Regions from separate parts of the Aquamicrobium segne genome, predicted to be linked through region 3. Evidence: predicted binding sites of a transcription regulator. Region 3 holds the regulator's gene; each other region holds the start of a gene.
What was found. Region 3 encodes PhoB, which activates phosphate uptake and scavenging genes when phosphate is short. Its sites were predicted from a motif close to TGTCATNNANCTGTCAT; they were not measured.
Positions count from the first base shown of each region.

Region 1: a site for PhoB is predicted at 1,626-1,642, ahead of ppk2 (polyphosphate kinase 2). Genes of this name have one in related genera too.
Region 2: a site for PhoB is predicted at 2,015-2,031, ahead of ACFPLB_RS08355 (RNA degradosome polyphosphate kinase). Genes of this name have one in related genera too.

Region 1 covers NZ_JBHSLL010000045.1:1,252-5,496, forward strand. The annotation lists gene ACFPLB_RS12600 (DUF2207 domain-containing protein) at 1-1,002, opposite strand, end outside; gene ACFPLB_RS12605 (LemA family protein) at 1,023-1,571, opposite strand; gene ppk2 (polyphosphate kinase 2) at 1,893-2,669, shown strand; gene ACFPLB_RS12615 (TRAP transporter permease) at 2,821-4,245, opposite strand, start outside.
Region 2 covers NZ_JBHSLL010000023.1:3,421-7,665, forward strand. The annotation lists gene mutL (DNA mismatch repair endonuclease MutL) at 1-395, shown strand, start outside; gene ACFPLB_RS08345 (FAD-dependent monooxygenase) at 476-1,687, opposite strand; gene ACFPLB_RS08350 (zinc-finger domain-containing protein) at 1,709-1,954, opposite strand; gene ACFPLB_RS08355 (RNA degradosome polyphosphate kinase) at 2,118-4,245, shown strand, end outside.
Region 3 covers NZ_JBHSLL010000056.1:60,393-64,637, reverse strand. The annotation lists gene pstB (phosphate ABC transporter ATP-binding protein PstB) at 1-683, shown strand, start outside; gene phoU (phosphate signaling complex protein PhoU) at 723-1,430, shown strand; gene phoB (phosphate regulon transcriptional regulator PhoB) at 1,454-2,140, shown strand; gene ACFPLB_RS14945 (CHASE domain-containing protein) at 2,248-3,858, shown strand; gene ACFPLB_RS14940 (hypothetical protein) at 3,949-4,197, opposite strand.

The sequences.
Region 1 (4,245 bases), on a different contig from region 3:
GTCAGCGGGCATGCCCTGATTGCCCTTGCGACGGATCGTCATGGTTTTCTTCGGCTGGTCCAGTTCCAGATGTCCCTTGACCGCAAGATTGATCATTGCAGCAGAAAAGGCGTCCCAGCCCACGCCACGGAAACCGCGTTTCTCGATGTAATTTGCAAGGGCTGGCGAAATGCCTTCCGGCGGGGTCCAGCGTGGCACCATGAGCTCCGCAGGCGGATCACGTCCGACGCGACGCCAGGCCCAGAGGTAGAAGGCAAGCACGATCGCCAGTCCACCACTGCCAATGATCCAGCCAAGATTGTCGTGCCACCAGTCGGCCCTGCGTTCGGCTGCAGAAAGGGGGGCGACCATATTTTTTGGAAATGCGACAACCGCCGTCAGCCCTTCGCGCGGGCCAAGCACCCGTGTTGCCTCGATGAATATGCGATTGCCACCATCCCGTCGCTCGGCCCGTGCTGCCTGCTCGGTCGATCCGTAACGGCCCGTATAGTAGGTGATGTCTGTCGCACGACCGCTTGCCGGCAGCCTGATCTCGGCGCTCGATTTCAGAATCGGAAAGTCCCAGCCATTGCCGGTGACATTCCAGTAGAGTTCGTCATGATCGTCGAAATAGCGGATCTGCCGCGTTGTCTCATAGGTGATCTCGTAGCTGTGCAGCCCGTGTGGCAGGAGCGTCGCTGCATGGCCGATCCGGATGCGCAGGACACCGGAATCGCGCTCGAGCGTATAGTTTTCATGTTTACCATCACGCATAACCGACTGGACATCCAGCTTTACTTCGCGTGTACGACCGGTCTCATCTTCATAACGCAGCGGAATGTCACGAAAGATGCCGCGCGAAATCTGCCGGCCTTCGACATTGACGGCAATGGTTTCTGTCACCGTCAATGTCGCATCAGGGGCAACCTCGACGAGCGCGTGAAAATTGCGGATTTCCTCAGCCGCCAGCGCGTATCCAGACAGGCCGAAAACCAGCAGGACGGCAATGACAAATCGTGCCATGGACCTCATCTGAAGGGCCTTCAGTTGAACGACACCTTCGGCACGGCGCGGTCCTGTGCATTCTCGATCTCGAAATATTCGGCCTGGCTAAAGCTGAACATATTGGCGATCAGGTTGGAAGGAAAACTTTCGACCTTGACGTTCAGATCGCGCGCTGCTCCGTTATAGTAGCGCCGCGCCATCTGGATTTCGCTTTCGAGTGTCTCAAGCGAACCCTGCAACTGCATGAAGTTCTCATTGGCCTTGAGGTCGGGATAGGCTTCCGCAACCGCAAAAAGCCTGCCCAGCGCTTGCCCAAGCATGCCTTCCACCTGCGCACGTCCGGCGACATCATCTCTGGGCAAGCTTTGCGCACGCGTGCGCAGCACGGTCACTTCCTCCAGTGCGGCACGTTCGTGCTGGGCGTATCCCTTGACAGTCTCGATCAGGTTGGGGATCAGGTCAGCACGCCGCTTCAACTGCACATCAATGCCCGACCAGGCTTCGCGCATCATTTGGCGAGCCTTCACGAGGCCGTTATAGGCAACAACCACATATCCAGCGATCACCAAAAGAATGATAAGCAGGATCGTCCCGAAACCGAAATCCACGATCAAGTTCCCCCTCTCCTGAAAAACCTGAAGTGTCGCGTATCTGTCAGGCGCCAAAGTGTAAGCTGCAGGTGTTTTTAGGACATTTCTTTGTGCGACTATAGCTTTTTGTGATGCATCTCGTAAAGCGCCTTGCCGTTGAAAGGCTCCGTGCGGCTTGGAAAAATTGTAGAATTTCTCCCAGGCAACGGAGATTTTATCGAAAAGAGTAAGATAATCTTCTCTTTTTCTCAAAACAGGTTGCACTTGATTGTAAAGCACGATGCGATTGCAACTGAACAAAACGAGCGGAGCGCAATCATGGATAAAATGAAAAAGAAGGAATACGAGAAACTGCTCGAGCCCTTGCAACTGGAGTTAAACAATGTCGCGCGGTGGTTGAGCAAGACCGGCAAGCGAATGATGGTGCTGCTTGAGGGGCGCGACACAGCCGGAAAGGGCGGTGTCATCAATACAATCAGCGAGCGGTTGAACCCTCGCCAGGTGCATACGGTAGCATTGCCCAAGCCGACCGAGCGCGAAGCAACGCAGTGGTATTTTCAGCGCTATGTGGCTCACTTGCCAGCGGCAGGAGAACTCGTGCTGTTTGACCGCAGCTGGTACAATCGCGCTGGCGTCGAGAAGGTCATGGGGTACTGTTCTGACGCTGAATATCATGAGTTCCTCGCACAGGCGCCGCTGTTTGAGAAGTTGCTTGTGGATGATGGTATCCTGCTCTTCAAATATTGGCTGGCGGTCGATCAGAAATATCAGGAGGAGCGCTTTGCCGAACGGGCTCAGGATCCTCTGAAGCGCTGGAAGCTTTCACCGGTGGATCTGGAATCGCGTAATCTTTATGAGGACTATGGTCGCGCCCGCGATGCGATGTTCCATGCCACCCACACGCCTCATGCTCCCTGGTATATGGTCGAATTCAATGACCAGCGCCGCGGCAGGCTCAACCTGATCCGACACCTGCTTGATCTGGTGCCAGACTATAAATTGCCGGATGAGGCGCTGGAATTGCCCTCTCTGACAGGCAAGCCATCGAAGGAACGCTATGATGGACCCGTCAAGCCGGTTACGGACCATTATTAATAGGTCCTGACTCTAACGACTATCCCTTCCTAGAGCATTTTGTGTGACGTCAGATGGGCTCCATCTGTACTCACAAAATGCTCTAGCCAGCAGGTGGCAGGGCTGCTGGCGGCCACGGGCAAAACACGGCCTTTCCGAAACAGGTCGTGTTTTACGCCGGTTCGGCCAGAGCCTCGCGCTTCTTCAGCAAAGGCCGCAATGCGATCGGCAGGAAAATCAGCGTGCCGACAATCGTGCTGGTCAGTTCTGGTGCGACAAGCAGGAATGCGGCAAAGGCCAGCAAAATCCTTTCCCACCACCACAACCGATCTGCGAGATAATCGGAAAACGCCGCCGACAAGGCGGTGATCCCTAAAACGCAGCCATAGGTCGATAGCAGGAACTCATAGAGCGAGAAGTTCTCGACCATGATGAGCATGGAGGGCGAGAATACGAATACGAACGGCACCAGCGCCTTGCCCATGGAAAGGCGGAAGGCGGTGTTGCCGGTCGTGAATGGATTGGAATTGGCAATGCCTGCGGTGGCATAGGCGCAAAGGGCGACCGGCGGCGTGATGTCGGCCAGAATGCCATAATAGAAGACGAAGAAGTGAGCGACGATCGGCTCGACGCCGAGCAGCGCCAGAATTGGCGCGGCCACCGTCACCATGATGAGATAGTTGGCCGTGGTCGGCACGCCGGTTCCCATGACGATGCAGACCACGCCGGTCAGGATCAGCGTCATCATCAAGGTCAGTGCAGCCGTTCCCATCAGCCCGAAGGGAATGAAGGGTGCGATGCTGGCGGCCCAGCCGGAAGCGGTCGAGGTGACCATGAAGGCGACCTTGAAGGAAACCCCGGTCAGGGTGACGACGCCGATGATGATGCCGACGGTGGCGGCCGCCGCGCCGACGGCCAGCGCATATTTCGCACCCATGACGAAGCCTTCAAACACGTCTGAGATGGTCAGCCGGTTGCGCGGATTGAGCAGGCCGACGACGATGCACAGCGTGATGCCCCAGAAGGCCGCCAGATAGGGCGTATAGCCGTTCATCAGTACGCCAAGCAGCACGAAGAGCGGAAACAGCGTTGGCCAGTCGCGCTTCAGCACTTTCCAGATTTGCGGCATCTCGTCCCTGGTCAGGCCGCGCAGGCCGCGGCGCTTGGCCTCGAAATGCACCTGCATCAACACGCCGAAGAAATGCATGAAAGCCGGCACAAAGGCGGCAATCATGATGTGGGTATAGGGAATGCCGAGAAACTCGATCATCAGGAAGGCGGCAGCGCCCATGATCGGCGGGGTGATCTGGCCACCGGTGGAGGCGGCGGCCTCGACGGCGGCGGCGAAATGGCGCTTGTAGCCGATGCGGATCATCGCCGGGATTGTCAGTGCGCCGGTTGTCACCGCATTGGCGATGGACGAGCCGGTGATGGTGCCCAGAAGCGCCGAGGAGACGACCGCCACCTTGGCCGGCCCGCCAGCATAGCGCCCGGCAAGCGAGGTGGCCATGTCGATGAAGAGCTGGCCGAGCCCCATGCGGGTGGCGAGCACGCCAAACAGCACGAAATGGAAAACATAGGTTGCGATCACGCCGAC
Region 2 (4,245 bases), on a different contig from region 3:
TGCCGCTTGATGATGCCGAGCGCCTTGCCTCTCACGCTGAAACATTTGCGCAATTTGGCTTGCGGCTGGAGCGCTTCGGGCCGGGTGCCGTTGCCGTGCGTGAAACCCCTTCCATGCTGGGCGAGGTTGATGTGCAGCAATTGGTGCGTGATCTGGCCGATGAGATTGCCGACCATGAGACGACGCAGACATTGCTTGAGCGACTTCACCAGATTGCCGCGACCATGGCCTGTCATGGCTCGGTGCGTTCGGGACGGCGTCTCAAGCCGGAAGAAATGAATGCGCTGTTGCGCCAGATGGAGGAAACGCCGGGTTCAGGCACCTGCAATCACGGCCGACCGACCTATATCGAGTTGAAACTTACCGATATTGAACGGCTTTTTGGCCGGCGTTGAATCTCAGATGCTCTAAACTCTTGTTTAGCTGCATTTATGCGACGCCGAATGATTTCATTTTGGCCATAAGCCAAAAAACCTTAAACCTGCGGCAAGCGCCAGCCATACAGCCAGTCAAGATCGGCAGCCAGGCTTTCAGGTGATTTGACGCGCAGCATAAAATTGCGGGCAAGGGCTACAGGCCCTGTGGCGTTCCACGCCAGCTTGTTCAAGGCTCCGCGTCTTGCAACCCTGGCAAGGCGCGTCTTGCGGCTTTCTTCCCATGAGGCAATTGCATTTGGCATGGTGGCAGGATTTTGAGCCAGCATCTGGGCAAGCAGGGCAGCGTCTTCTATCGCCATGGCAGCACCTTGTGCGGCAAAGGGGGTAACAGCATGAGCGGCATCGCCAATCAGCACCAGACCCGGCGCACTCCACTTTGCCGTAAAATCAACCGTATTAAGCGGCCATGGGGTCCAATGCTCTACCAGTTCTGCAAGCCTTGCAAGCTGGTTTGAGGCATGAGCAAAGGCGTCGAGCAAGACAACGGGACTGGTCACGGCAACAGCATTTTTGCCCGTGGGGGTAAAGGCGACCAGATTGATTTCCCTGCCGGCACGCAAGGGATAGGCAACCAGATGAAAGTCGCCATGCAGAAAGGCGGTTACGCAATTTATATCTGCGATCTGACAAAATGCTTTTCCGGCAGGGCTTTCGGTGCTGATGGTGGTGCGCCAGGCAATCTGCCCGCTGAACCGGTTGCTGGCGCCACCAGCGATATTTTGACGGGTTTGGGACCAGACACCATCGGCGCCGATCAATAAATGGCTTTCAATGGTTTGGCTTGCGCCGTTTTCCTCTTTAAAGCAGGCGCTGATCCTGTCATGTGCACCTGTTGAAATTTTGGAAAGGCGCATTCCTGTTGATAGTTTGATCAAGGGGGAGGCGGCAGCCTGCGTCAGCAATGCTTGCTGCAAATCTGCACGGTGGGCCACAAGATAGGGCGCGTTCCAGCGCGTTTGTGCAAATTTTCCCAGTGGCACACGGGCCAGAAGGCGCAGTGACTTTGCATCCTTGAGTTGTACGCAGTCCGGTTGCAGCGCCAGATCATGCAGATGCGGCAAAACACCAAGCTCTGCCAGAATATGTGTGGCATTGGGTGAAAGCTGAAGTCCGGCGCCAAAGGCATGTAATTGTGGAGCCTGTTCAAAAATCTTGCTGGCAATGCCTTGCCGTGCCAGGGCAACGGCCAGTGTCAGACCGGCGATCCCTGCCCCGGCAATCAGCACGGGTTTTGTGCTTACGGGCTCCATTGTTTGCTTTACATGGCCTGCTCAGGCTGCGTTCTCAACATAGGCGCATCCCTCAGGCATGGTTTGAGAAAAAGCCAGCGTTGCATTGTAGCGATAGAGCGTGGAGCAATAAGGACAAACCCTTTCATCATCCTCGCCCATATCCAGATAAATATGAGGATGATCGAAAGGCGGTTTGGAACCAACGCATTTGAATTCCTTCACACCGATCTCGATTGCCGCGTGGCCCTGTTGATTATGGAAATGGGGAATGGGGCTGCCAGCCATGCGTGTCTCCTTCAAACTGTCCTCTGCATTTGGATCATAAGCGGAATCTTTGCAAGCATATGAAATGAAACTGTCGTAAAACTCTGCCAAAGGATGCTGTATAATATACGGTTGACTGATGGTGAGGCTTGCATATTGAAAGCCTTGAGGGAAATCTGAAAACATGAATGAATTGAAGCCGAAACAGGCGCAGTTTACCACTGCCGAAATTGCCCCGGATGAAAATGGTAATCCGGACCGCTTCGTCAATCGTGAATTCTCCTGGCTGCAATTTAACCGGCGTGTGCTGGAAGAGGCGCGTAATGAACGGCATCCGCTTCTGGAACGGGTACGTTTTCTGTCGATTTCAGCGGCCAATCTTGATGAGTTCTTTATGGTGCGCGTGGCGGGGCTTGCCGGACAGGTGCGCCAGGGCATTGCACTGAAAAGCCCGGATGGTCGAACGCCTGAACAGCAGCTTGAGCAGGTTTTGCGCGAGATTGAGCGATTGCAAAATGACCAGCAGAAAGTGCTGGCTGAACTGATGAGGCTTCTTGAAAAAGAAGGTGTTGCAACGGTCAAGGTGTCAGATCTCGACCGGGATGAAAAAGCCTGGCTGGATGAGTATTTTCACGAACAGGTGTTTCCGGTTCTGACACCTTTGTCGATTGATCCGGCCCATCCCTTTCCCTTCATTCCCAATCTTGGCTTTTCCATTGCGCTTCAGTTGCATCAGATAAGACAGAGCCAAGATATGAGCGCGCTTTTGCGGCTGCCGCCGGCTCTCAAGCGTTATATCCGCCTGCCGGATCGGAAAAAGCATGTGCGCTTTTTGTTGCTGGAAGATGTGGTGGGCCTTTATATCGGCCGTCTGTTTCCCGGCTATGAAGTCAGAGGATCAGGCACGTTTCAGATTATTCGTGACAGTGACATCGAGGTTGAGGAAGAATCCGAAGATCTGGTACAACTGTTTGAAACGGCTCTCAAGCGCCGTCGGCGCGGTTCGGTCATCCGCATTGAATTTGACAGCCATATGCCGGAAAGCCTGCGCGAATTTGTAACCAGTGAACTGGGTGTCGCCAGAAATCGCGTCAGTGTCATGAACGGGCCGCTGGCGCTCAGCCAGATTTCCGAAATTGTCGGCCTGGCGCGTGATGATCTTAAATTTATCCCTTATAATCCTCGCTTTCCCGAGCGTATTCGCGAGCATGGGGGCGATTGTTTTGCAGCCATCCAGGAAAAAGACATTGTCGTTCACCACCCTTATGAATCTTTTGATGTGGTGGTACAGTTTCTGCGGCAGGCAGCCCTTGATCCTGAAGTTGTGGCAATCAAGCAAACACTTTATCGCACATCAAATGACAGCCCCATTGTACGTGCGCTGATCGATGCGGCGGAAGCGGGTAAATCTGTTACCGCGCTGGTTGAACTCAAGGCGCGTTTTGATGAAGAAGCCAATATTCGCTGGGCGCGTGATCTTGAGCGCGCCGGTGTTCAGGTGGTGTTTGGTTTTCTGGAACTGAAAACCCATGCCAAAATGTCGCTGGTGGTGCGGCGCGAAGAAGGAAAAATGCGCAATTATGTGCATCTGGGCACCGGAAATTATCACCCCATCACGGCGCGTATCTATACGGATTTGTCATTTTTCACCACAGACCCGCAGATTGCCAGCGATGTGTTGCAGGTTTTCAATTTCATCACCGGCTATGCCGAACCGGCTGAGGAAATGCAGCTTGCCATGTCTCCTTTCACGCTGCGCACTCGCATCCTGTCGCATATTGAAGATGAAGTCCGCCATGTGCGCGAAGGGGGTGTCGGCAGCATATGGATGAAGATGAACTCGCTTGTCGATCCCGTTGTTATTGATGCGCTTTATGAGGCAAGCCAGGCCGGTGTGGAAATTGATCTGATTGTGCGTGGTATTTGCTGCTTGCGACCTCAGGTGCCGGGATTGTCGGAAAATATCCGGGTCAAATCCATTGTCGGGCGTTTTCTGGAACACAGCCGCGTCTATTGTTTCGGCAATGGCCATGGACTGCCTTCTGATGAGGCAATTGTCTATATCAGTTCGGCGGACCTGATGCCGCGCAATCTGGACCGCCGGGTTGAAACCATGGTGCCGATCACCAACTCGACTGTGCATGAGCAGATTCTGGATCAGATCATGCTGGGCAATCTGGTGGACAATCAGCAGAGTTTTGAAGTATTGGTCGATGGAACGTCGCGCCGGGTGGTGCTTGAAGAAGGCGAGGAGCCGTTCAATGCGCAGGAGTATTTCATGACCAATCCCAGCCTTTCGGGACGTGGCGATG
Region 3 (4,245 bases):
TAATCCGTCAAAATCAGGTCACAGCCCTGATTGGCCCGTCCGGCTGCGGAAAATCGACCTTTTTGCGCTGTCTCAACCGGATGAATGACACGATTGATTCAGCCCGTGTCGAAGGAAAGATCACGCTGGATGGCGAAGATATTTATGATCGCAATATCGACGTGGTCGAGTTGCGCTCACGTGTCGGTATGGTGTTCCAGAAGCCGAACCCGTTTCCAAAATCGATCTATGAGAATGTGGCCTATGGCCCACGCATTCACGGTCTGGCGCGCAACAAGGCCGATATGGACGCCATTGTGGAAACCAGCCTGAAGCGGGCGGGCCTGTTCAATGAGGTGAAGGATCGCCTTAATGATCCGGGCACCGGCCTTTCAGGTGGCCAGCAGCAGCGCTTGTGTATTGCACGCGCCATTGCCGTTTCGCCTGAAGTCATCCTGATGGATGAGCCATGCTCGGCGCTCGATCCGATTGCCACCGCGCGTGTGGAGGAACTGATCGACGAGTTGCGGGAAAATTACACCATCGTCATCGTCACCCACTCCATGCAGCAGGCCGCGCGCGTTTCGCAGCGCACCGCCATGTTCCATCTTGGCAATCTGGCTGAGGAAGGGCCGACGGAGAAGATGTTCACCAATCCTGATGACAAGCGCACGCAAGATTACATCACCGGCCGCTTCGGTTGAGGATTTGCCGCTGTCATGGCAACAGATGAGGGACGCATGATGAGCACTCATACGGTAACCGCCTTTGATGAAGATCTCAAAGAGATCCAGCAATTGGTGCGCGATATGGTGAACCTGGCCAGCACGATGATTGATGAGGCCACGAAAAGCCTGATTTCTACTGACAGCGCATTGGCAAAGCGGGTTGTTTCAGAAGATCTCATCATGGATGATTATCAGCGGCGGCTGGATGATCGCGCCATTGTGCTGATTGGCAAGCGTCAGCCGATGGCGCAGGATCTGCGCGCCGTTGTGGGAGCGCTACGCATGGCCGGTGATCTGGAACGGATCGGCGATCTGGCCAAAAACATCGCCAAGCGTGTCGATGCGGTTGGCAAATCCTCCATGCCGCGCGAACTGGCCCGTTCGATTGAGGATATGACCGGGCTGGTTTTGGAACAGGTGCACGGCGTTATTGAAGAATATGAGGCGCGCAACCCGGAAGGACTGGTGCGGTTGCGTGACGAAGATGAACTGATCGACGTGCGCTATACCGCCGTTTTCCGTGAATTGCTGACCTATATGATGGAAGATGCACGCAATATCACGGCTTGTACGCATTTGCTGTTTTGCGCCAAGAATCTGGAGCGGATTGGTGACCACGTCACCAATATTGCAGAAAATGCCTATTATGTGCTGACTGGTGCGCAATTGCCTGTCGAGCGTCCCAAGCAGGACGAGACCGGCATGCCTGCGCCCGTAGCCTGAGCCGGTTTCAGGAGCAGGAAATGATTGCGCCACGTATCATGGTGGTTGAGGATGAGGAGCCACTGGGCATTCTCTTGCGCTACAATCTGGAAGCGGAAGGCTATCAGGTCGAGATCATCACCCGTGGTGATGAAGCAGAATTGCGCTTGCAGGAAAATGTGCCTGATCTTTTGATCCTCGACTGGATGGTGCCGGTCATTTCGGGCATTGAATTGTGCCGGCGGCTGCGGATGCGCGAGCAAAGTGCGCGCTTGCCGGTCATCATGCTGACGGCGCGTGGTGAAGAAAGCGACCGGGTGCGCGGCCTTTCCACCGGGGCTGATGATTATCTGGTCAAGCCTTTTTCCATGCCGGAACTGGTGGCGCGGGTCAAAGCCCTGCTGCGGCGCACCAAGCCCGAGGTTTTGTCGTCCGTGCTTACGGTTGGCGATATTGTGCTCGATCGCGAGCAGCACCGTGTCTATCGTCAGGAGCTTGAGATCAGGCTTGGTCCGACCGAGTTTCGGTTGCTGGAATTTTTCATGCAAAATCCTGGCCGGGTTTTTTCGCGCGGGCAATTGCTGGACAATGTGTGGGGCGAGACAATCTATATTGATGAGCGCACGGTCGATGTGCATGTGGGCCGATTGCGCAAGGCGCTCAATCATGGGGCTATGCCCGATATTATCCGCACGGTGCGTGGTTCAGGCTATGCGATCAGGCCGGAATAAGGGCATCTCTGTACTCACAAAAATGCTCTGGTGGTTGTCACCTCACGCTTGTCAAGATACACGGACTTGCTACTAATGCCTTATATATTGAGGGATTACGCAGCCTGTTGAAAAGACTCTTTCCGCTTCTTACCTTTTTGGCCATTGCCCTGATCAGTCTGGCAATGGCGGGATTTGCCTATTTTGGCAGTCAGGAAGCGGCACGTATCAAGTTTGAGGCCATTGTTGATGATGCGATCTCGCGGATTGAAACGCGGCTGGATCTGCATCTGACCCTGTTGAAAACCACACAGGCTTTTCTCGATACACATGAAAATCGGGTCAGTCAGCCGCAATTCCAGGCTTTTATTGCGGCGCTGGACATGAAGGTGAATTTCCCGGGCCTGCGTGGTCTGGGCACTTTGCGGCTGGCGCGCACAGGCGATGAGGAGCAGATCAGGAGCCTCATCCATCAGGAACAGGGGCTGGAGCGCGAAATCTATCCTGAAACGGATCAGCAATGGCGCGCACCTGTTGTGATTTTTGAGCCGCGCAAACCGTCCAGCGACATGTTGATTGGCTATGACATGTTTTCAGACCCGATCCGTCGTCAGGCGATGGAAATGGCGATGAGCGATGACGCTCTACATGCCACAGCACCGCTCATGCTGGGTGAAAATGCCGGAGTTGACCCATTTGCGGGCTTTGTTGTTTTTGTGCGGTTGAAGAATGCCCGGCCTTTTGCCGCAACTCAAACGCCGCCTCCGCTTACCGACGGCTTTCTTTATGCCGGGTTTCGTTCTGATGAGTTGTTCAATTCGGCGCTGCTGCGTATGCCCCTGCTTCCTGTCCATGTCACCATTTATGACAGCCAGACAGGAGAAGAAAAACCGATGTTCAATTCCGCAACGCCCGCCATCACGATGGGGAACCTTGTGGATACGCGCTATATGAATGTGGCTGACCGCCAGTGGGCTTTGAAATTTGAGCCAACGGTTGCGTTTTCGCCACCATCCTCGCCTGTGATCCCTGTCATGCTTGGCCTGTTTGGGTTGTTGTCGGCTGTCGCTATTGCGCTGGTGTCCCGCTACAGGGAACGCGCCTATGATGCTGCTGAAAAACTGCATGAAACAGCCGAAAAGAGCCTTTTGGAAAAGGATTTGATGCTTCAGGAGATGAAGCACCGGATCAAGAATCTCATTTCCCGCATATTGGCGATTTCCAGACAGACGGCCTCACGGGCCGCCGATGTGAATGAGTTTTCTGAATCCTTTACCGCCCGCTTGCAGGCGATGGCCGCTTCACAGGATATGCTGACGCGCTCGCGCTGGCAAAAGGTGGATCTTATGGAGTTGCTGCGCATTGAACTGGAGCAGGTGTTTGGCAACGATCTTCAGCCGGGGCTGTTGAATGGCCCGCAGGTTTTACTCGATGAGGCTGCCACACAGGCGCTGGGCCTGACTTTTCATGAACTGGCGACCAATGCCTTGAAATATGGAAAAGCAAGCAATTCGATTGATGCGCTCAAGGTTGACTGGCGGGTGGAAGGGCAGCACCGCAAGCGGATGTTGATCTTGAACTGGCGTGAATCGGAACAGGAAAATCTTCAGAAGCCTGAAAGCATCGGCTTTGGCACCAAACTGATTGATGTCAATATCACCCGTGAACTTGGCGGGTCTATCAGCCGACGTTTTTTGCCGAGCGGCCTTCAGGTGAAAATCCGCATTCCGCTGAAATAAGCAGGCTGGCCGCTGAAACAAGAAGGCCGGCAGAGCCGACCTTCTTCTTCCGCATGATCTTATCTTAAAAAGTCTGCAACTTTTCTAAGATCAGTTGCAGCGGGCGGTGTAGATGCGGCGGGTATCGGGATCGCGATATTCGCAATAGCCATTGCGCAAATTGCGGACCAGAAGGCCCGAGCCGGCACCGACTGCCGTGCCGATAAGCGCACCCTTGGTGCCGCCGGCAATGCCGCCAATAACCGCACCGGCAGCCGCGCCAACGCCAACATCGCGTTCAGTGGTGGTGCAGCCGCTCATGGCAGCAATTGCTGCCAGCACTATGATGGTTTTATACATGGAATAGTTCCTCTCGCTTTAAAACCCTCGCCTTGTGGTGATTCACTT